DNA from 3 places in the Pantoea sp. ABR1s genome. Region 2 is predicted to be linked to each of the others. Evidence: predicted binding sites of a transcription regulator. Region 2 holds the regulator's gene; each other region holds the start of a gene.
The links. The regulator Fur, encoded in region 2, represses iron uptake genes when iron is present. The targets are predictions, from matches to a motif close to ATAATAATGAGAACNACTATCAA.

Region 1: the regulator Fur is predicted to act here: its motif matches at 3,549-3,571, upstream of ACXKZD_RS17225 (isochorismate synthase).
Region 3: the regulator Fur is predicted to act here: its motif matches at 2,730-2,752, upstream of ACXKZD_RS11640 (TonB-dependent siderophore receptor).

Annotation. Positions count from the first base shown of each region.
Region 1 covers NZ_CM173823.1:3,654,210-3,661,669, reverse strand. Annotated here, with positions in the region: gene ACXKZD_RS17235 (isochorismatase family protein) at 1-697, opposite strand, end outside; gene ACXKZD_RS17230 ((2,3-dihydroxybenzoyl)adenylate synthase) at 716-2,332, opposite strand; gene ACXKZD_RS17225 (isochorismate synthase) at 2,343-3,521, opposite strand; gene fepB (Fe2+-enterobactin ABC transporter substrate-binding protein) at 3,699-4,667, shown strand; gene entS (enterobactin transporter EntS) at 4,662-5,906, opposite strand; gene fepD (Fe(3+)-siderophore ABC transporter permease) at 6,052-7,041, shown strand; gene fepG (iron-enterobactin ABC transporter permease) at 7,038-7,460, shown strand, end outside.
Region 2 covers NZ_CM173823.1:2,958,267-2,965,726, forward strand. Annotated here, with positions in the region: gene pgm (phosphoglucomutase (alpha-D-glucose-1,6-bisphosphate-dependent)) at 1-1,409, opposite strand, end outside; gene seqA (replication initiation negative regulator SeqA) at 1,436-1,984, opposite strand; gene ybfF (esterase) at 2,235-2,999, shown strand; gene ybfE (LexA regulated protein) at 3,168-3,443, shown strand; gene fldA (flavodoxin FldA) at 3,576-4,106, shown strand; gene fur (ferric iron uptake transcriptional regulator) at 4,455-4,898, shown strand; gene ACXKZD_RS13975 (hypothetical protein) at 4,970-5,365, opposite strand; gene glnS (glutamine--tRNA ligase) at 5,601-7,268, opposite strand; gene nagE (N-acetylglucosamine-specific PTS transporter subunit IIBC) at 7,421-7,460, opposite strand, start outside.
Region 3 covers NZ_CM173823.1:2,477,536-2,484,995, reverse strand. Annotated here, with positions in the region: gene ACXKZD_RS11650 (flagellar brake protein) at 1-58, opposite strand, end outside; gene ACXKZD_RS11645 (GlsB/YeaQ/YmgE family stress response membrane protein) at 269-517, shown strand; gene ACXKZD_RS11640 (TonB-dependent siderophore receptor) at 585-2,684, opposite strand; gene treA (alpha,alpha-trehalase TreA) at 2,876-4,561, opposite strand; gene ghrA (glyoxylate/hydroxypyruvate reductase GhrA) at 4,772-5,713, shown strand; gene ACXKZD_RS11625 (phosphatase) at 5,753-6,490, shown strand; gene ACXKZD_RS11620 (hypothetical protein) at 7,320-7,460, shown strand, end outside.

The DNA.
Region 1 (7,460 bases), 700 kb from region 2:
CATCTTCCGGCACCTCATCATCTTCCAGCAGCGGCAGGATCAACGCGCGCAAATCATCTTTGCTGAGTGGCACAGGCATCAGATCGGCGGTCATCACCACTTTTCCGCTACGGCCCGCGGTGTAGGTCAGCGCCATCATATGTTCCTCACGGCTGAAGTCAGCCAGCGCATCGGCCACCATAAACGGCTGAATATTGCGCATAAACGCATCGGTGGCGGTGGTCAGGCAGCCAATATGGGCATAGACGCCGGTGATAATTAGCTGATCGCGGCCCATCTCCTGCAGGATCGACTCCAGCGGCGAGCGGTGAAATGCACTGTAGCGCCATTTGGTCAGGACATGATCGTCCTCATCCGGTGCCAGCGCATCCACGATCTTCTGCTGATCGGGATGTTTATTCAGGCCCGGTCCCCACATGTCGTTGAGCAGCGCACGATCTTCATCGCTCTGCGCGTTTGGCTGAGCGGTGTAAAACACCGGAATACCCTGCGCTTTGCAGTAGCGACGCAGGCGGGCAATATTGTCGACTACCTGCTCAACCAGCGGGCTATTTTCGCCCCAGAAGTTGAGAAAATAGCGCTGCATATCGTGGATCAGCAGGGCGGCACGGTCCGGCTCCAGCATCCATTTCACTTTGTTGTTGGGCAACTCGGTGGCGGCTGGCAGCGGATAAGAGGTCAGTTGTGGAATAGCCATTGAAAATCTCCGGACAGATCAGGCTTGCGCTTGTTGATCGGCAAGTTGTTGGCGCAGACGTTTTTTGTCCACCTTTCCGACCGCGGTCAGCGGCAGGGCATCTACGCAGGTAATACGGTCGGGCAGCTTAAATTCTGCCACGCCAAGTTCACGCAGGTGACGACGCAGCGCCACCGGTTTAACCGGCTGACGGGTGACGATAAAGGCACAACTCTTTTCACCCATCAGCTCGTCGCTCATGGAGACCAGTGCAGCGTGGATCACATCCGCATGGCGCTGCAGCAGGTTTTCGATCTCTTCGGCTGCGATCTTTTCGCCGCCCCGGTTGATCTGATCTTTCTCCCGGCCCTGCACGATGATGTTGCCAGAGGACGTGATCTCAATCAGATCGCCAGAGCAGTAAAAGCCCTGGTCATCGAAGCTGGCGGCGTTATGTTCCGGGCTGTTGTAGTAGCCGCGGAAGGTATAAGGACCACGCGTCATCAGGCGACCGATGGAGCCTGCTGGCAATGGATTACCCTGATCGTCGGCGACCCACACCTCGTCATCCGGGGAGATCGGGCGTCCCTGCGTGGTGAGAATGGTCTGCTCATCGTCATCCAGTCGGGTGTAGTTCACCAGACCTTCCGCCATACCAAATACCTGCTGCAGGGTGCAGCCGATCTCGTTCTGGATGCGCGCGGCCAGCGTTTCACCCAGCTTTGCGCCACCGACCTGAATGCGTTGCAGCGAGGCCAGCGCGGCATTGCTGCCCCATTCCTGAATCGCCTGCAGCCAGAGACTGGCGGCGGGCGGAACCAGGCCGGTATCGGTGACCTGATGCTTTTCAATCAGCGGGAAGCAGAGCGTTGCGCTGGGATCGGCGGCCAAGATCACCTGTCCGCCCGCGTAAAAAACGCCCAGCGCGCCCGGCGAACTCATCGGGAAGTTATGCGCGGCGGGCAGGGCGATCAGGTAGCGGGTGTCGGCGGTAACATCGCAGATAACGTCACTCTCACGGATGCTGTAGTAGTAATCATTATGGGTACGTGGGATCAGTTTCGGTGTACCGGTACTGCCACCCGACAGCTGGAAAAAGGCGACTTCATCGCCTGCGGTCGGGGTTGCGATGAAGTTGCCCGCGGGTTCAGCCAGCAGGGCGTCGAGGCTGTTTTCCGTCTGAGCGTCATTACGCAGGATCACCTGTTGTAGTGAACGCTGATCGCGGCGAAGTTGCGCAATAAACGCATCATCGGCGAACAGTGCGTGGCTGCGATCGGCAATTAACAGGCTCGGCGAGATCTGACTGGCATAGGCGGCCAGTTCAGTGCGCTGATGGCTGAACAGGGCGTTAACCGGGGCAACGCCGATTTTGAACAGGGCAAACAGCGTCAGGTAAAACTCAGCCACGTTGCCAAGCTGCACCAGCGCCGTATCGCCTGACTTCAGGCCGCGACGCTGCAATGCCGCGGCCAGGTTGTCACTCAGCGCCGCCAGCTGGCGATAGGTAAATTGTCGTTCGCCATCAATCACCGCTACGCTCTCGCTGTCGCGATGACGTTCCAGGATATCGGTCATCGGCAGATCGAGCCAGTAGCCTTTTTCACGGTAACGTGCGGCCAGATCGTCCGGCCAGCGGCTGTAGGAAATCGTCATACAGGTTCCTTTATTGCAGTCCAAAAGCGCGAAGCATGGTATCGAGTTTGACGCCGGTTTCACGCCATTCTGATTCAGGTTGTGAGTCCGCTACGATGCCTGCGCCCGCAAACAGCCGCACCCGCGGGCCATTCACCGTACCGCAGCGAATGGTGACGACCCATTCGCCATTGCCCTGATCGTCACACCAGCCGACGATGCCGCCAAACAGCTGACGTTCAAATGGCTCCAGTCGCTGAATCAGCGCCTGAGCACGCTGATGCGGGAAGCCGCTGAGGGCCGGTGTCGGATGCAGCAGACAGGCCAGTGACAGCGCATTTTCGCGATCGTCCAGCACGTCACCCTGAATCTGCGTAGCGAGATGCCACAATGTTGCGGTGGTCAGCAGTGAAGGTGTCTCGGGGACCGACAGCAGGCGGCTGCGCGGTTGCAGCGTCGCGCGCATCGCATCCGTGACCAGCTTATGCTCATGACGATCTTTTGCTGAGTGCATCAGGCTGTCGCCAGAGGCCTGGTCACGCTGCGGATCGCGATGACGCGGCGCTGAACCGGCCAGCGGACAGGAGCTGAACTGGCGGCCCTGCTTACGAATCATCAGTTCCGGGCTGGCGCCAACCAGCGCGCCACCATCGGGCAGCGGCAGATGGAAGTGATAGCTGTTAGGGTTCTGCGCCACGATGCGCTGCATCAGGGCGGCCGTATCAACCGGTTGTTCCGCCACGATATCCATCAGCCGCGACAACACCACTTTATCCAGATCGCCGCGCTGCGTAGCCGCCACCGCCTGCGCAACCATGTCGATGAAAATGTCATGGTCCGGCACCGCCGTGCGGCGACGCACCTGCGGCAGTTCAGCCTCAGCCAGAGAGGCACTGGCGTTGAGATCGTCACGGTTAAAGGTCTGATACGACTCAGGGATAAACAGCGCAGCAGGCTGATCCACGTCGAAGGGGATTGCACCCACCAGAATGGGATGGGCAATGCCCTGTTTTCTGGCTGAAGCAAAATGGTGTTGTAGTTGCTGCTGAAACTCCCCTGTCAGCTGCTCACCCTGCCTTACCGGCGCGGTAAGGGTAGTAAAACAGCCCTGTGTGGTCAGGCTTTGCAAGGGAGAGGTAAACAGAAAGCCACGGCAGAGTGCCGGGAAATCCTGCAACAAGGGATGTTCAAACGCCAGCGATTCCACCATAATTTCCACCTATAAATGATAAGATAACTAATAATGATTATCATTTGTATTGTGGGCCAGTAACCTACGTTGATTAGCCGAAAGTGTCAATAATTACGCGGCGATTCAGCTGGCATGGCCGGTTAAATCAGCACAAATGGTCTCTCTCTTTTTCCGGGTAAAAGTGGACGAAAATCTATGAGTAAACATGGTGTCACATCGGCGATAGCGCTGTTTTTCCTGAGCATCAGCCTGTTCAGCGTTACCGCTGCTGCCCAGACCGGCTGGCCGCGAACTGTCGCCGGGGCAACAGGCAATATCACGCTGACCCAGGCACCGATGCGCATTGTCTCGACCAGCGTTACCCTGACCGGCTCGCTGCTGGCCATTGATGCGCCGGTCGTCGCCAGTGGCGCAACTGCACCCGGCAGTCGGCTGGCTGATAAGCAGGGATTCTTCCGTCAGTGGGGCGAAGTGGCCAAACAGCGCGGCGTAAAACGTCTCTACATTGGTGAGCCCAGTGCAGAAGCGATTGCTGCTGAAGCGCCAGACCTGATTGTGGTCAGCGCCACCGGGAATGATTCGGCGATCAAACTGGTCGATCAGCTTGCGGCGATTGCGCCGGTGCTGGTGGTGAATTACGACGATAAAAGCTGGCAGCAACTGGTGACGTTGCTGGGTGAGGCGACCGGGCATGAAGCGGAAGCTGCCGCCCGGAAAGCTGAGTTTGATGCGCGAGAAAAGGCTCTGAAAGCGAAGCTGACCCTGCCGCCGCAGCCGGTATCAGCGATGGTGTGGAACGGGGATGGCCGGGCAGTCAATCTGTGGACGGATGCATCGGCGCAGGGGAAATTACTGCAGCAACTGGGCTTCACTCTGGCGACGCCGCCGGCCACTCTTCAGTCTGGTCACAGCATGGGACAGCGTAAAGATATCCTGCAACTGTCAGGAGAAAATCTGGCGGCAGGCCTTAATGGTCAATCATATCTGCTGTTTGCCGCTGAAGAGCCCACCGCCGCACAGGTGATGAGCAACCCTTTCCTGGCGCAGACCCCAGCTGTGCGCGCAAAAGCGGTCTATGCGCTGGGGCTGGATAGCTTCCGGCTCGACTACTACAGCGCCAGCAATTTGCTGACGCGGCTGGAGACGCTGTTCGTTAAATCATGATCCCGTTTCCGCCGGTGCAGGCGGTTGATAGCGACGCAGACGCGCCATCAGCAGCCACATGACGATGCCCAGCACGGTGGCTGCCAGACCAGCCAGGCTGGCCGCCTGCTGCGGCAACAACAGTGAACCCATCGCGCCAATCATCGCTGCACCTATCGCATCGCCGGTGACATTCTGCGCTGTCCAGAGGCTGTTGATCCTGCCGAGCAGCGCATCAGGCGTCAGCGTCTGGATCAGCGCGTACTGCACCAGGCTGTTGATGGCACTGAAATAGCCAAAGGCCGCGAGGCAGACCAGACTCGCGCTGAACCACGGCATCAGGCTGAACAGAGCCAGCGCGACGAAAGCAGCAATAGCACTCGCCAGAATCAGGCGGCCCGGCTGCGGTGACTGTGCCAGCCGTCCGCTGGTGAGGGCACCTGTGGCAGCACCCAGCGGAACGGCGGCATACATCAGCCCTAACTCCGTCACGCCGACCTGCCAGTGTGGCGCCAGCGCCGGATAGAGCACGCGCACCGCACTGGCTAACGTCACCAGCGCGCCGACCAGCGCCGCCATGCCAACAATCGGGCTGGCAAACAGGAATTGCACGCCGCTGGCCAGTGCTTTCAGCGGATGTTCACGCGGCTGCGGCGGTGGCGCAAGCCGCGGCAACCGCAGCAGGGTTAACACCGTCAGCAACGTACCAAATGCCGCCAGTCCGTAGTTCCACGCCACACCGCCCTGCGCGATGACCAGTCCGGCAATGGCGGGTGAGAGAATCGCGCCAAATCGCACCGTCAGCATGGTAATCGCACCTGCTTTCATCAGGTTTTCACGCCCGACCAGCGCCGGCGTCGCCGCCAGCAGCGCGGTGACGCCTATCGCGCCGAAAAAACCATCCCATAGTCCCAGCACAAAGACGGCGATCACCGACGGCGAAGGGAGCAGGGCATTGATGCATAAGGCGACAAAGCCCAGGCCACAGGTGGATCGGGCAAACAGGATCAGACGTCGGCGCTCATAGCGATCCGCCAGCACGCCGCCGGTCAGCAGGCCGATAAACATGCCGGCACCGGCCAGCGTCACCGCCAGCCCCACCAGCAGCGGCGACTGCGTTAGCTGCTGAATCTGAACCGGTACCGCCACCGCCAGCATGCCGAGGGCGACGATGGAGATAAAGCGGGCGATAAAAATGGCGCGAAAGGCGGGGTGGGTTCTCAGCAGGCTGAGATCGATAAAGTGGGAGGGTTTGTTCATAACGTCGCTTTTTTGCACCCATTTTCCTCATCATTGAGTCCGGGAGTCATGGTAACATACAAAAAATCACTAATAACGATAACAAGTATCATTATCATAATGACTCGTGCTGCGATCTCAATGAATCGGTGAAGGTTTAAACGTTATGCGTCAACTTCGTGCAATAGCAGGTTCAGGGATGCTGCTGTTGTTGCTTCTCGCGCTCAGCCTGATGCTGGGTGCCAAATCTATCCCCTTTCATGATGTCACGCAGGCCTTATTCAGCGACTGTAACCGCGTCGATTGTGTCATCGTGCGCGATGCCCGACTGCCGCGCACCCTGGCGGGTCTGCTGGCCGGGATCAGTTTAGGTCTGGCGGGCGCGCTGATGCAGAGCCTGACGCGCAATCCGCTGGCCGATCCCGGCATTCTCGGTATCAACGCCGGTGCAGGCTTTGCGGTGGTGCTGGGCATCGCCCTGTCTGGCGCTGACTCCCCCGCGGACTGGCTTGGCTTTGCCTTTACGGGCGCACTGCTGGCCTCCCTGCTGGTGGCGCTGACCGGTGCGCTGGGCGGTGGCCGCGTTAATCCGGTGCGTCTGACGCTGGCAGGCGTGGCGCTGGGCGCGGTGCTGGAGGGGTTAACCTCTGGTTTATCGCTGCTCAATCCTGACATCTACGATCATCTGCGTTTCTGGCACAGTGGCTCGCTGGATATCCGCAATTTTGCCATTCTGCGCACCACCTTTCCGGCGGTAGTCGCCGGGAGCCTGCTGGCGCTGCTGCTGGCGCGTTCGCTCAACAGCCTGAGTATGGGCGGTGATATGGCGACTGCGCTGGGTACCCGGGTGATGCGTACCCAGCTGGTGGGATTACTGGCTATTGCGCTGCTGAGTGGGGCGGCGACAGCCGCTGTCGGCCCCATCGCTTTTGTCGGCTTAATGACGCCACATCTGGCCCGCTGGCTGCTGGGTAACGATCATCGCTGGATGCTGCCCGGAACCCTTCTTATCACCCCCTGTTTGCTGCTGGCCGCCGATATTCTGGGACGGCTGCTGGTACCGGGCGAACTGCGCGTGTCGATTGTCACGGCCATACTGGGCGCGCCGATGCTGATTGTGCTGGTGCGCCGCAAGTCGGGAAGAGGGCAGATATGAAACGGGTGATAATTAATGCGCTGATGCTGCTGGTGGCCTGCGGGGTGCTGGCCTTTCTGAGCATTACGCGCGGCACCTTACCGATCTCCGCCAGCCAGTTGTGGGCCCTTATCAACGGCGAGGCGGCGCGTAACATACAGCTGATTGTACTGGAGTGGCGACTGCCGCGCGTCATGATGGCGCTGCTGATTGGTGCGGCACTGGGCGTCAGCGGGGCAATTTTTCAGTCGCTGCTGCGCAACCCGCTGGGCAGCCCCGATATTCTGGGTTTCAATACCGGCGCTTACAGCGGCGTCCTGGTGGCACTGGTGCTGTTCCAGCAAAACATGGAGGGCATGACGCTGGCGGCACTGCTTGGCGGACTGCTCACGGCGGGCGTGGTCTGGCTGTTCAGCTGGCGCAACGGCGTGGAGACCTTT
Region 2 (7,460 bases):
GCGCTGACCATCTCCGGTGACAGCTTCGACAGCGCGGCTTTCTGCGCTGAGGTGGCTGATGCCTGCAGACGGTTGTAGCTTGGTGCGCCAAAGCGCGCTGCCAGTTCGTCATAGTGCTGCTGCGGGTTTTTACCGGTCACGGCAGTAATTTCAGCGGCCAGCAGACACATGATGATGCCATCTTTGTCCGTAGACCACGGCGTACCGTCGAAACGCAGGAATGAAGCGCCTGCGCTCTCTTCGCCACCGAAACCGAGGCTGCCGTCATACAGACCATCAACAAACCATTTGAAACCCACCGGCACTTCCACCAGCTTGCGACCAATGTCGTTGACCACACGGTCAATCATGGCGCTGGAGACCAGGGTTTTACCCACGGCAACATCCTGACCCCACTGTGGGCGGTGCTGGAACAGATAGTTGATCGCCACCGCCAGATAGTGGTTTGGATTCATCAGACCCGCCGGGGTCACAATGCCGTGACGGTCATAATCGGGATCGTTGCCGAACGCCAGATCGAACTTGTCACGGTAAGCCAGCAGGCCTGCCATTGCGCTTTCAGACGAGCAGTCCATGCGGACCACGCCATCTTTATCCAGATGCATAAAGCGGAAGGTCTGATCGACCGCGTCATTCACCAGCGTCAGATCCAGCTTGTAGTGCTCAGCAATACGCTGCCAGTAAGCAATACCGGAACCACCCAGTGGATCCACACCCAGCTTCAGGCCCGCTTTCTGAATCGCCGGGAAGTCGATAATCTCTGCCAGACCTTCAACATAAGGCTGGATCAGATCTTTCTCGACCACATGACCGCTGGCCATCGCCTGCTCCAGCGGCAGACGTTTCACCTCTTTCAGGCCATCTTTGATCAGTTGATTGGCACGATCTTCAACCACTTTGGTGACGTTGGTATCAGCAGGTCCGCCGTTAGGTGGGTTGTACTTGATGCCGCCATCTTCTGGTGGGTTATGCGACGGCGTAATCACGATGCCGTCAGCCAGCGCGCCACCCGCTTTGTTGTGCTCAAGAATCGCATTCGAGATCGCAGGGGTTGGCGTATAGCCATTATCCTGCTGCACAATCACATCAACGCCGTTCGCCGTCAGCACTTCCAGAACAGACAGGATGGCGGGTTCAGACAGCGCATGGGTGTCTTTACCGACGTAGCAAGGCCCGGTGATACCATTCTTTTTACGCTCTTCGGCAATCGCCTGAGCGATCGCCAGAATGTGCATCTCGTTGAAGCTTTGACGCCCTGCACTGCCGCGATGGCCTGAAGTGCCAAATTTCACCGCATGTTCCGGGTTCGCCACATCGGGCTGCAGGACATAATATTGTGACGTTAATTGTGCAACGTTAATCAAATCGCTCTGCTGGGCGGGTTGCCCGGCACGTGGGTGATTGGCCATTGGCGCTGCTCCCTGACGCTTAAGTTTTAAATGGTGCCGCAAACTTTCTCGGTCAGTTCCGCAGGGAACTGCATCGAGAGCATGATGTGTTCGATCATGCTGCATTTACGACCAGTATTGGTGTTGGTGATCACCCAGTACGGCGTGCCGGGCACATGCTTCGGCTTAGTATGGGTGCCATTCTGCAACAGCGTATGCTCATCACCTGCAAAATAGACGCGGGTGCGGCCCTGCAGAGATGCAGTAGCTTCAGCAAAGGCTGCGGTATCAAGACGATAGAGCGTTGACAAGATAAGCATAAAGCGATTCACCGCCCGCTTCTGCTCCGCATATTCATCGGAAAGCAGCAGCTCGCGCACCGCGCGGACACGATCCTGCGGGCGCGAACCCACAGACGCAGGCTGGGACTCTTTCGCTGCATCTTTTGAGGCTGGCTGTGCAGGCGAAGCGGGTGCAGTCTGACCGGCCGTGAACTTCAGCATACGACGCAGAATGTCGGATGCGCTTTCACCAATGTGTTGCGTGTGGCTGGCAATATAACGGTAGAGCTCTTCGTCAACTTCGATCGTTTTCATCTTATTCCGTACGGTTCTTTCTCATGACAGAACCACCTGTTTCCTGAAAAGCTCTGAGTATAGTCAGGCAATTCAAAGGGTGTGTGGGTTCTAACATCAGGATTATAAAGTTAAAGTCAGGCGGGTTGTTAGCAATCAAACGGTTTACGGGCAAAAGTCAGAATATGTCCTAATGCCGCCGGAACCGGCGCGCCTGAAAAGGTGAAACCATGATAACCTAAGCTCAGGTCTCAAACTTAAGAACTTTGCTATGATTTTGAACGCCCGTCTGCAAACTGAACAATCCCCTGCTGATTCTCTGCCCATCCTGCTTATTCACGGTCTGTTTGGCAGTCTCGATAACCTTGGCGTGCTGGCGCGCGGGCTGAAAGATGCCGGTCCGTTGCTGCAGGTAGATGTCCGCAACCACGGCCTTTCACCACGATCCGACGAGATGAACTACGCTGTAATGGCGCAGGATATGGTCGATACGCTGGATGCACATGGCATTGATCGCGTCGCGGTGATCGGACACTCGATGGGCGGTAAAATCGCCATGACCATGAGCGCGCTGGTGCCGGAACGCATTGAGCGCCTGGTGATGATCGATATCGCCCCGGTGGATTACCAGACGCGCCGTCATGACCAGATATTTGCCGGCATTCGTGCCGTCACCGATGCGGGCGTCTCATCCCGCAGCGAGGCGGCGAAGGTCATGCGAACGCTGATCGAGGAAGAAGGGGTGGTCCAGTTCCTGCTGAAATCCTTCCAGGAGGGGGAGTGGCGCTTCAACGTTCCGGTGCTGTGGGATAACTACACCACGATCTCTGGCTGGCAGCCGGTTCCCGCCTGGAATCACCCGGCGCTGTTTATTCGCGGCGGCGACTCCAGCTACCTGGATAACAGCTATCGCGATGCGTTGCTGCAGCAGTTCCCGGCTGCTCAGGCGCATGTGATCGGTGGCGCAGGACACTGGGTTCATGCAGAGAAACCCGATGCCGTTTTGCGCAGTGTCCGTCGCTTTTTTGCGCTTTAAAAGCAAATAGATGGCGGCAAAGGTTTAGGATTGGCGTCCGGCGTAAGCGTGAAGTATGATGGCGCGCTAAAATTTTGCCGCGGGTCAGTTTTGCTGCGGCAATGGCCAATAATTTATAATCTGCGCGGTGAGTGTCTGGCGCCCGCCCCCATTCAGTTTTACTAAGCCATGGCAAAAGAACAGACTGACCGCACGACGCTCGATCTCTTTGCTGATGAGCGCCGCCCTGGTCGACCCAAAACCAGTCCGCTTTCGCGTGATGAACAGCTGCGCATTAACAAGCGCAATCAACTGAAACGTGACAAAGGACGCGGACTTCGTCGTGTCGAACTGAAAATGAACAGTGACGCCGTCGATGCACTCAATACGCTGGCAGAACAGCGCAATCTCAGCCGTAGCGAACTGATTGAACAGATGCTACTGGCACAGCTCAAACTGGATTAATGCGGGCAAATCGCACGCAGAGGCAAATGTCGGGGCTTTAACCGTTCACCGGTTTTCTCTCGTCTGCTATTATTCGCTGAAATGTGCTGCGGCACACATCTCATCATCAGGATTTAAGAGGTTATTTTACTCATGGCACTCGTAGGCATCTTCTTCGGCAGCGATACCGGCAATACCGAAAACATTGCAAAAATGATCCAGAAACAGCTGGGTACAGATGTTGCAGAAGTCCATGACATCGCAAAAAGCACAAAAGAAGATCTGGAAGCGTTTGATATCCTGCTGCTGGGTATTCCGACCTGGTACTACGGCGAAGCGCAGTGCGACTGGGATGACTTTTTCCCGACGCTGGAAGAGATCGATTTTAACGGCAAGCTGGTTGCGCTGTTTGGCTGTGGCGACCAGGAAGATTACGCAGAGTATTTCTGTGATGCCATGGGCACGATTCGCGACATTATCGAACCGCACGGTGCCGTGATTGTCGGACACTGGCCAACTGAAGGCTATCACTTCGAAGCTTCGAAAGGCCTGGCCGATGACACCCACTTCCTGGGCCTGGCCATTGACGAAGATCGCCAGCCTGAGCTGACCAGCCAGCGTGTTGACCAATGGGTTAAGCAGATTTTTGATGAACTGCAGCTGAAAGAGATCATCGAAGCCTGATCCTGCCCGACTCAATGTGAGCGCCAGCTCACATTGAGGCAATGAAAATGCCTATAGAAATAATAGCCACATTTTTTTAACTTTCTCCGTTTAATCTGTAGAATACCCGCATCGATCTTCCGCTTATTTTCTCAGGCGGCAAGACTAAGTGATGTGCTAACAGACCTCTGTCAGAATCTTCCCCGGCCCGGTGACGAATCCCCAATAGCCCATGATGATTCAGACACGCCCTCTGGTTTTCATTTCATCGCTTCAGTTCTATAATGAGACGCAAATGAGAATGAGCACAGATCGACATTCAAGGCGATAAGCCACAAAAGTGAATATTAGTAACAGGACAAAATCCGCATGACTGACAACAACACCGCATTAAAGAAGGCTGGCCTGAAAGTAACGCTGCCCAGACTGAAAATTCTGGAAGTGCTTCAGGAACCTGAGTGCCATCACGTCAGTGCGGAAGATTTGTATAAACGCCTGATCGACATTGGCGAAGAGATTGGCCTGGCGACCGTTTACCGTGTTCTGAACCAGTTTGATGATGCCGGTATTGTGACTCGTCACAACTTTGAAGGCGGCAAGTCTGTCTTCGAACTGACGCAGCAGCATCACCACGATCACCTGATCTGCCTGGATTGCGGCAAGGTTATCGAGTTCAGCGACGAATCGATTGAAACGCGTCAGCGTGAAATCGCGACCCGCCATGGCATCAAGCTGACCAACCACAGCCTCTATCTCTATGGACACTGTACGCTGGGCGATTGCCGTGAAGACGAAACGCTGCACGACCAGTAACGCTGGCGCGGCCTGAAATAAAAAAACCGGTGAATTCACCGGTTTTTTTTCGTCTGTTTTCTGCCCTCACCTCACGCGACCAGCGTCTCCTGCAGATAGCGCCAGCGTGGAATGGAGCTGCTGCAATCCAGAATGGCCAGCGAAATGCGGCTCTGGTTATTGCCGTTCATCATCTGCATTTCGCGATACTGTACGACGATCTCTTTTTCATGATGAGAGAGAATGACATGTTCACAGGTGGCAATGCGCATCCCTTCCCGCTGCCCTTGTAATTGCTGAAAAAGATCCTCGACCTCGTTCAGATTGTACTCTTTGCCCTTTGGGGTCACCATGCGAAATTCAGGATGAAAATAGGACATCAGCAGCTGGAAACTGTCATCAGATCCGGCTGGCTGATTAAAAATACGTTCAATGAGCTGATGTAAAACGACGACACTGTGTTTGGCTTCCTGGGCGAGAACTGTCATTTTTTTTCCTTCTGTAACCCGCTTTGCAACCTCTGAGAGCGGATAGCCTACCTGAAAGCTGACAATTCACATCCTGAAATTGATTAATTTTTTTAAACTCAGATTACTCCCACAAGGCGGTATTGAACCGGTTGTGGTTAGTGCAGAATAAACGTCGGCGATGGTAAAAATCGGGGCAATAAAAAAGGGCGATAAATCACCCTTTTGTCATTTTATGAGGTCAGCCCCAAAAAATTTATTCGCCCGTTTTGGTCCAGGTATCACGAAGACCGACGGTGCGGTTAAACACCAGTTGCGTCGGTTTCGAGTAAACGCTGTCGGCGCAGAAATAACCTTCACGTTCAAACTGAAACGGTGTTGTTGGTTCCACATCGCGCAGGCTGGGTTCAACAAAGCCGTTTTTGATGGTCAGTGACTCAGGATTAATGACCGCCAGGAAATCCTCTGCAGCAGCCGGGTTTGGCACACTGAACAGACGGTCATACAGGCGGAACTCAGCTGGCTGCGCGTGATCCGCAGAAACCCAGTGAATCACGCCTTTGACTTTGCGGCCATCGGCTGGATCTTTGCTCAGCGTATCAACATCGCTGGTGCAGTAGATGCAGGTAATGTTGCCCGCTTCATCTTTGGCGACCCGCTCAGCACGAATCACATAGGCGTTACGCAGGCGGACTTCTTTGCCCAGCACCAGACGCTTATATTGTTTGTTCGCCTCTTCACGGAAATCCGCGCGATCGATCCAGATCTCGCGGCTGAACGGCACTTCACGCGTGCCCATCTCCGGTTTACCCGGATGATTTGGCATGGTGACGATTTCGCTATGGCCTGCTGGCAGGTTTTCGATCACCACTTTAAGCGGATCTAAAACCGCCATGGCGCGGGGCGCATTCTCGTTGAGATCATCGCGGATACAGGACTCCAGCGAGGCCATCTCCACGATGTTATCCTGCTTGGTCACGCCAATACGACGACAGAACTCACGGATAGAAGCGGCGGTGTAACCACGGCGACGCAGACCTGAAACGGTCAGCATGCGCGGATCGTCCCACCCTTCTACGTGCTTCTCGGTCACCAGCTGAGTGAGTTTACGTTTCGACATCACCGCATACTCCAGATTCAGGCGCGAGAATTCATACTGACGCGGATGAACCGGAATAGTGATGTTGTCCAGCACCCAGTCATAGAGACGGCGGTTGTCCTGAAACTCCAGCGTACAGAGCGAGTGCGTAATGCCTTCCAGCGCATCGGAGATGCAGTGGGTAAAGTCATACATCGGGTAGATGCACCACTTATTGCCGGTCTGGTGGTGTTCCGCGAACTTGATGCGGTAAAGCACCGGATCGCGCATCACGATGAAATTAGAGGCCATGTCGATTTTGGCGCGCAGACAGGCGGTGCCTTCGGCAAACTCACCGTTTCGCATCTTCTCAAACAGCGCCAGATTCTCTTCCACGCTGCGATCGCGATAAGGGCTGTTTTTACCCGGCTCTTTCAGGGTGCCGCGATATTCACGAATCTCATCCGGACTCAGTTCATCAACGTAGGCCAGTCCTTTGGAAATCAGCTCGATGGCATAGTTGTAGAGCTGATCGAAATAGTTTGATGAGTAACAGACCTCACCGCTCCACTCAAAACCCAGCCACTGAACGTCACGCTTGATGGATTCAACGAATTCCATATCCTCTTTAACCGGATTGGTATCGTCGAAACGCAGGTTGCATTGCCCCTGATAGTCCTGGGCGATGCCAAAATTCAGACAGATCGATTTCGCATGACCAATATGCAGATAGCCATTGGGCTCCGGCGGAAAACGGGTATGCACGCTGCTGTGCTTACCGCTCGCCAAATCTTCGTCAATGATCTGACGAATAAAGTTAGTTGGGCGGGCTTCAGCCTCACTCATCTCAAAAATCCTCAATACGAATAACGGGTGATTTGTACCACGAAGTAACGGAGTATGATCCACAAAGCGTCTGAGGGAAACAACCGTTTGTTAAGCCTTTAAAACAAAAAAGGCAGGAATCGCTTCCTGCCTGTGGGGTTCTGTTGCGGGGATTAGCCTTTCACTTCATACAGCGGGGTTTCCCCTGCTATT
Region 3 (7,460 bases), 480 kb from region 2:
CGCCAAGAACCGCCAGCGTGCCACGTTTTAGATATTGTTCCTGGTCGGCTTCTTTCACGTCCTGCTCCACAAGGGGGGTTACTTTATTGATGCGGTTTTTTTGCCTCGTCTCGGTTATCGGCGCGGCAAAAAAAAGCTTTAGCATGCTATTCATCAATAATAACTGTGAGCAGGCAGGCATTTTTTGAAAAGCTGGTTATACTTATCGCGGTAAACCGCTTGATTAATCAGGCGTTCACGATTTAATCAAAAAAGGAAGGAGCAACAGATGGGTATTATTTCCTGGGTCGTCTTTGGCTTAATCGCAGGTATTCTGGCAAAGTGGATTATGCCGGGTAAAGACGGTGGCGGTTTCATTCTGACTATCGTTCTGGGTATTATCGGTGCAGTAGTGGGTGGCTGGATCAGTACGCTGTTTGGCTTCGGCCGCGTCGATGGGTTTAACTTCGGAAGTTTCGTGGTCGCTGTTATCGGTGCCATCGTGGTGCTGTTCATCTACCGCAAAGTACGCAGTTGACCGTAAAGGTTTAAACGAAAAAGGGGACGAAGCGATTCGTCCCCTTTTTTTATCTCTTATTTTGCTATCAGAAGTCGTAACCGACTGTCGCCATCACGCTGCGTTCTGCGCCCCAGTAGCAGAAGCCCGTACCGTAACAGCCCGCTACATAGGTGCGGTCGGTCAGATTATTGGCGTTGACCTGCACCCAGGCACCTTTCAGGCTGCTGTTCCAGACGCCGAGATCGGCCCGCACTGACGCATCAAACAGCGTCACCGACGGCACACGGGTGGTGTTTTCATTGTCCGCCCACTGTTTGCCGATGTAACGCACGCCCGCACCCGCACTCAGACCGTAATCAAACTGATAGTGACCCCAGAGTGCAGCCATGCTGTTGGGTGTGACATATGGCGTATGTCCGTCGTTGCCATCCACCGACTCTTTAAAGCGCAGATGATTCAGCGTATAGCTCGCCACGGTGCTCAGACGCGGGGTTAACTGATTACGCGCTTCCAGCTCAATGCCCTGTGAATGCACTTTGCCCGAAGGGGTAAAGAACGGCGTCGGTGCTTCCCGGTTCGCCACATCTTTCTGCGTCAGGTCATAGACCGCAACGCTATAGAGATCGCGGGTGCCGACCGGCTGATATTTCACCCCGGCTTCATACTGCTCCGCGGTGGTGGGCTTCAGCAGGTTATTGTTGGAATCGGTGAGCGCGGTCGGGGTAATTGCCTGGCTCCAGCTCACATAAGGCGAGATGCCGTTGTCGAAGGCATAGAGCAGCGCAGCGCGGCCGCTGATGTGATCATCCTGACGACGCTCATTGCCGCTGTTATTGGCGACGATGCGGTCATAACGACCGGAGAGATCCAGATGCCAGCGATCCAGCTTCATCTCATCCTGCAGATAGAGGCCGGTCTGATAGTAGCGACGGGTTTTATCTGCCCAGGTGTAATCCGGCATGTCGCCTACCTGCTCGCCGGTCAGGGCATTGAGCTGACTGGCTGAACCGCCCGCCGCGTTGATCTCATTTTTGTAACGATGATACTCGGCACCCAGGGTGACGCGGTGCTCCAGTTCACCGGTGTCGAACTCCGCCTGTAAGCGGTTATCGGTGGACCAGGCAGAGAGCGACGAGCGCTCACCGGAGTAAGAACGGTTCAGCAGGTCGGGATTATTTTCATCCCAGCCAACCTGATAGACCTGATCGAGATCGACATTCGAGTGGCTGTAGCTGCCGGTCGAGTAAAATGACCAGACGTCGTTGAAGCGATGGGCGAAATCGAAGCTGTAGATCTGCTCGCGACGCTTGAACTGATCGAGATCGCTGTTGCCCTCATAAAAGCCGTTGCTCAGCTTGTAGCCGTTGTGTTCGGTGAGGCTGCCGTCACCCGGTACCGAACCGTGATAACCGCCCGACGGATCCTTCTGCAGATAGGCTTTCAGGATTAGATGTGTATCTTCGTCCGGCTGCCACATCAGCTGCGGCATCAGTGCATATTTCTCTTCGCGGGTGTGATCGTACTGGGTATCGCTGTTGCGGGTCACGCCGGTCAGGCGAAACGCCCACTGATCGTTGATGGCATTGGTATAGTCAAACATCGTGCCGGTGGTGGCGTTGCTGCCCGCCTGCAACTGGATGTGACCCTCTTCGCTGAACTGAGGACGCTTGGTGACCATGTTCACCAGTCCGCCCGGCACCGTCTGACCATAGAGCGCAGAAGAGGGGCCTTTGATCACGTCGATGCGCTCAAGGAAGGCGTTATCGACCTGCAATACATTGTAACTGCCACCGTCGCTCATCAGTCGCATGCCGTCGAGGAAGGTATTATCGGTATCGCCGCCATGGAAGCCGCGTAGCGAAATAGTGTCGTAACGCGTCGCGGCACCCCCAAAGTTGGTGAAGACGCCGGAACTATAGCCCAGCGCCTGATTCAGGGTCAGCGCGCCCTGATCCTGCATCTGCTGACGGGTGACCACGGAAATCGATTGCGGCGTGGTGATGAGCGGACGATCGCTTTTGGTTGCGCCCTGGCTGGTCGTCGCCAGATAGCCTTGGGTCGGCGAGGTCGAATCTTCCTGCGGTTGCGCGGTTACCACCATATCGGCAGCATAACTCAGAGCAGGCGCGGTCAGCGCCAGGGTGCATAGGGGAACATAACCTTTCAGCGACAATGACAGTTTCATCAAAATTCCTTTCTTGGCAAAGGTTCAGGCAAGTGAATAAAATCTTTGATAGGCAATCTCATTATCATAATGAGAATTATTACCTTTTGTAAATTGGCTGCAATTTTGCCTGTTGATGAAAGAAGGTCAAGTAAAATTCGCGGAAATGAAGTGGGGATACCCCCGGCAAGGCCAGAGGTATCCAGAGTGGATTAAGGTTGTGAGGCAGACGCCTGCGGAATATCGTGGGCGCTGTTACAGGTTTTATCTTTCGGGCAGTACTTATCCAGCAGTTTCAGCGTGACGCCGTTGGTCCAGCCGAAGCCATCCTGCAGCGGATATTCACCGCCACCGCCGCCGCCGAGATTTTTGCCATCAACGACATATTTCTCCACCAGCTTATGCTCACGGTCATAGGTGTTCTGAACGTTTTGCAGGAAGCGTAATCCCACCTCTTTCGCCAGTTTTGGCTGGTTGTAGTGCTCCAGACCTTCCACAGCAACCCACTGCAGCGGTGCCCAGCCATTGGGTGCATCCCACTGCTGACCGTTGTTCACGGTGGTGGTCACCAGACCACCAGGTTTCAGCAGCTGTTTTTCTACCGCGCTGGCGGTGCTTTCAGCCTGCTTATCGCTGGCGACCTGCAGATAGAGCGGGAACAGCGCGGCAGCAGTCAGCTGAGGATGGACCTGCTTTTTCTGCCAGTCATAATCGGCGTACCAGTTCTGTTTGCTGTCCCACAGATAGCGGTTGATCGCCGCCTGGCGCTTCTCCGCGCGATCGGCAAACTGCTTCGCCAGATCGCTCTGCTTGTTCATCTGATAGCCTTTCGACAGGGTCTGCTCCAGATGGAACAGCAGGCTGTTGAGGTCAACCGGGGCCAGCTGCGTGGTACGAATTGTCGACAGGTTATGCGCATCGGTAAACCAGCGCGAACTGAAATCCCAGCCCGACGCCGCACCGGAACGCAGCTCACGGTAGAGTTCGGCTTTATTCCTCTGCGGCGCTTTCTGGGCGGTGGCAATGTCATCCATCCAGGATTCTGTACGTGGCACGTCGCGCGCATCCCAGTAGCGGTTGAGCAGGCTGCCGTCCGCCAGCTTAATCACGCGCTTGCTGGCTGCGCCCGCCGCGACTTTATCGCTGTCTGCCATCCAGTAGTCATACTCTTTCTGCAGCTGCGGCAGATAACGGGTATAGGCTTTGCCGTTATCGTGCGTCGCCAGCAGATCGACCATCAGGCTGAAGAACGGCGGCTGTGACCGGCTCAGGTAGTAGCTGCGGTTGCCGTTGGGAATGTGGCCATAACGGTCGAGCAGCGAGGCGAAGTTGTCCACCATATCCTGCACTTTATCCCAGTGCCCGCTCTCGGCCAGCCCCAGCATGGTGAAGTAGCTGTCCCAGTAATAGACTTCACGGAAGCGCCCGCCTGGCACCACATAGGGTTTGGGCAACGGCAGCAGCGAGTCATACTGACCGGCGCTGCTGGTGGTGCGCGTCAGCACCGGCCACAGGCCATCAATGTGGTCACGCAGGTTTTGTCCGGCTGGTGGCACATATTTGTCACCGGCCGCGGGCAGGGTAAAGTTGGCATCCACAAAACGCTTAAGATCGAAATTGCGCTGTTTCTTCTGCATCTGCCAGTCGGCAAGAATTGAGGCGGGATCGAATTTCGGCACCGCATCCGCAAAGGTCTTTTGATCGGGATAGAACTTCGCCTGTTGCACGGCATTAAACAGCGGTCCTAAACGAACGTCAGGCGGCTGCGGCTGATTATTCAGCATGCGACTGTTGTCGTCGGCCTGGGCAGTGAAGGCGGGTACGCTCAGCAGCAACGTGAGCAGAAAGGGCGCATAACGCTGACGCCGTGGAGCGGCGTTTACCTCAATTTTTGTCATCGGTTTTTCTCCTTGTCCGAAACGCGGCCGCGCGTAACGCATTGACCACAGGACCAACTTTAGACCTTATCTGACCACTTCACCCTGAAGCGAGCCGGAAATGTGAAGCCACGGGAATTATTTTTATGGAAAAAACCGCTTTATTACGCTGGTTTTTTCTTGCTCTCACCACGCTTTTCCCTGACGCTGAAAGAAAAAAAGGAGAGCAGGATGGAGATCATCTGGTATCACCCGTCGCAGTCTGCAGCGGCCTGGATTAACGGTTTACAACAGCGTCTGCCCCAGGCGCGGGTGCGTGCCTGGCAGCCAGGCGATAATGGTCCGGCTGATTACGCGCTGGTCCGTTCGCCCCCCACAGAAATGCTGCAGGGACGCGCCACCCTGCGCGGCGTCTTTGCGCTGGGGGCAGGCGTGGACGAGATTCTGAAACAGCTGCAGCAGAACCCCGAGATGCTGCCCGACAACGTGCCACTGTACCGGCTGGAAGATACCGGCATGGCGCGGCAGATGCAGGAGTATGCGGTTCATAGCGTACTGAGCTGGTTCCGTCGTTTTGACGATTACCGTCTCCAGCAGCAGCAACAGTGCTGGCAGCCACTGCCCGCTTACACGCGTGAAAACTTTACTATCGGCATCCTGGGGGCGGGCGTGCTGGGCCAGAGTGTGGCGGAAAGCCTTAAACCCTGGGGATTCCCGTTACGCGTCTGGAGCCGCTCGCCCAAAGAAATTGATGGCGTGACCAGCTTTGCCGGTCGCGATGCATTGCCTGCCTTTCTGAAGGAGACGCGGGTGGTGATCAACCTGCTGCCGAGCACGCAAGAAACCATTAATCTTATCGACCACCACTTTTTACAGCGGCTGCCGCACGGCGCTTTCTTCCTTAACATCGCGCGTGGCGCGCAGGTGGTGGAAGAAGATCTGCTGGCCGCGCTCAATAGCGGGCAGCTGAAAGCAGCGGCGCTGGATGTCTTTCAGGTTGAACCGCTGCCCGAAGCGCATCCGCTCTGGTCACATCCGCGCGTCACGATCACGCCCCATAATGCGGCGGTAACCTTGATCGACGAAGCTATCGACTACATCGCCCGCGCCATCACCCAGGACCAGGCAGGCGAGCCGCCGCAGGGCAGGGTGGATCGTCAGCGCGGCTATTAATGAACCGGCCCCGTCAGGGGCAATCAGCAGGAGAAGAGGATGTATCCGGTAGATCTGCATATGCACACCATCGCCAGCACGCATGCTTACAGCACGCTGCACGACTACGTGACTCAGGCGAAGCAAACCGGCATGAAACTGTTTGCCATTACCGATCACGGCCCCGACATGGCCGACGCGCCGCACTACTGGCACTTCATTAATATGCGCGTCTGGCCGCGCGTGATCGATGGCGTGGGTATTCTGCGCGGTATCGAAGCCAATATTAAAAATCAGCAGGGCGAAATCGACTGTTCCGGCCCGATGCTCGATGCGCTGGATTTGATCGTCGCCGGTTTTCACGAGCCGGTTTATGCGCCGCGCGACCGGAAACATCACACGGATGCGATGATCGCCGCGATGGCGGGCGGGCTGGTCCATATCATCAGTCATCCAGGCAACCCGAAATTCCCGGTCGATATCCCGGCTATCGCCGAGGCAGCCGCACACTACGATGTGGCGCTGGAGCTGAACAACTCCTCCTTTACCCATTCGCGTCCGGGCAGTGAACCGAACTGCCGGGCTATCGCTGCCGCGGTGCGCGATGCCGGTGGACGGCTGGCATTTGGCTCCGATTCCCATACGGCGTTTACGCTCGGAAATTTTGAACATTGCCTGCGCATCGCCCGCGAGGTGGAATTTCCTGAGGATCGGGTGTTAAATGTCATGCCGCGTCGCCTGCTCGACTTTCTGGAGCTGCGCAGCGGCAAACATATTGCTGAACTGGCTGACTTTTAGCGCCATGCCAGGTAAGCAACACGCTCACCATGATGAAAATCCCCGCTTTTATCTGCGGGGATATAATGACTGAGGCGAGTATTTTACCGTAACGTGTTCTCTTATCAGCCCGGAAAGGGCGTGTGGCAAGACCTGAAGCTTAAAGCTGAGAGAGCACTTAATAACTGAAAAATGGTCTCAATCGTTCGGGTTAGCAATGTCAACGGGGCGGTTCGTCCGGGCGGGTAATGGCGTAAACTTTAAGTTCTACTCTGCTCTTTATTGATCGCGTTAGATCAAAGCGTAGAATTACCACGCCTGGTAACGCGCTTTACTAATTTAATAGTTAACCATGCTAATAGCAAAGCTGAAATTATTATTGCTATGAATAATGCATTCGCTGTTGAAGGGAAAATTTGAAATGGATTTACGATTTCACCGAGCTTCATGTAAGCATCTTCCGAAAGGGTTCTGAAGATGATTTCCGGGATCACTATAAGATAAAATAGAGTAAATACGGTGTATAAAGCCAGCCACTTGATCCTTTTCATAAGCCATTCTCTTTGCATACCTTTCACTTCAGTATACAATCGTTGCATAAGGAATTCTACACAAAGGGATGAGTATGAGCATGTCTTATCTTAAGATTAAACTTCAGGCAGAGCGAACCATTGCGCTTAACTTTGAGAAGGCACTTGCTGAGTTACATCAAACAATGCTTGATACAGGAAGGGGGATTGTGTCTGGCGCTTAACGTGCAAGCGGCTATGGTTCATGCTTTTTTGATGACTACAAGGATGTTTGTAATCAACTTAAGCAGGAAGATTTGCGATACCTGAAGCAACTCAGAATGCTGTTTACCCGGCAGAACGTGGTTTTAGAGATGGTAGAAATATACTTCAGACAAAAACTGAGCCGTATTGGTGATACAGGCATCCAGAACATACAGAGACTGTTAGCTGAAAAAGCGTCTGATTATGCTTCTGGTAAA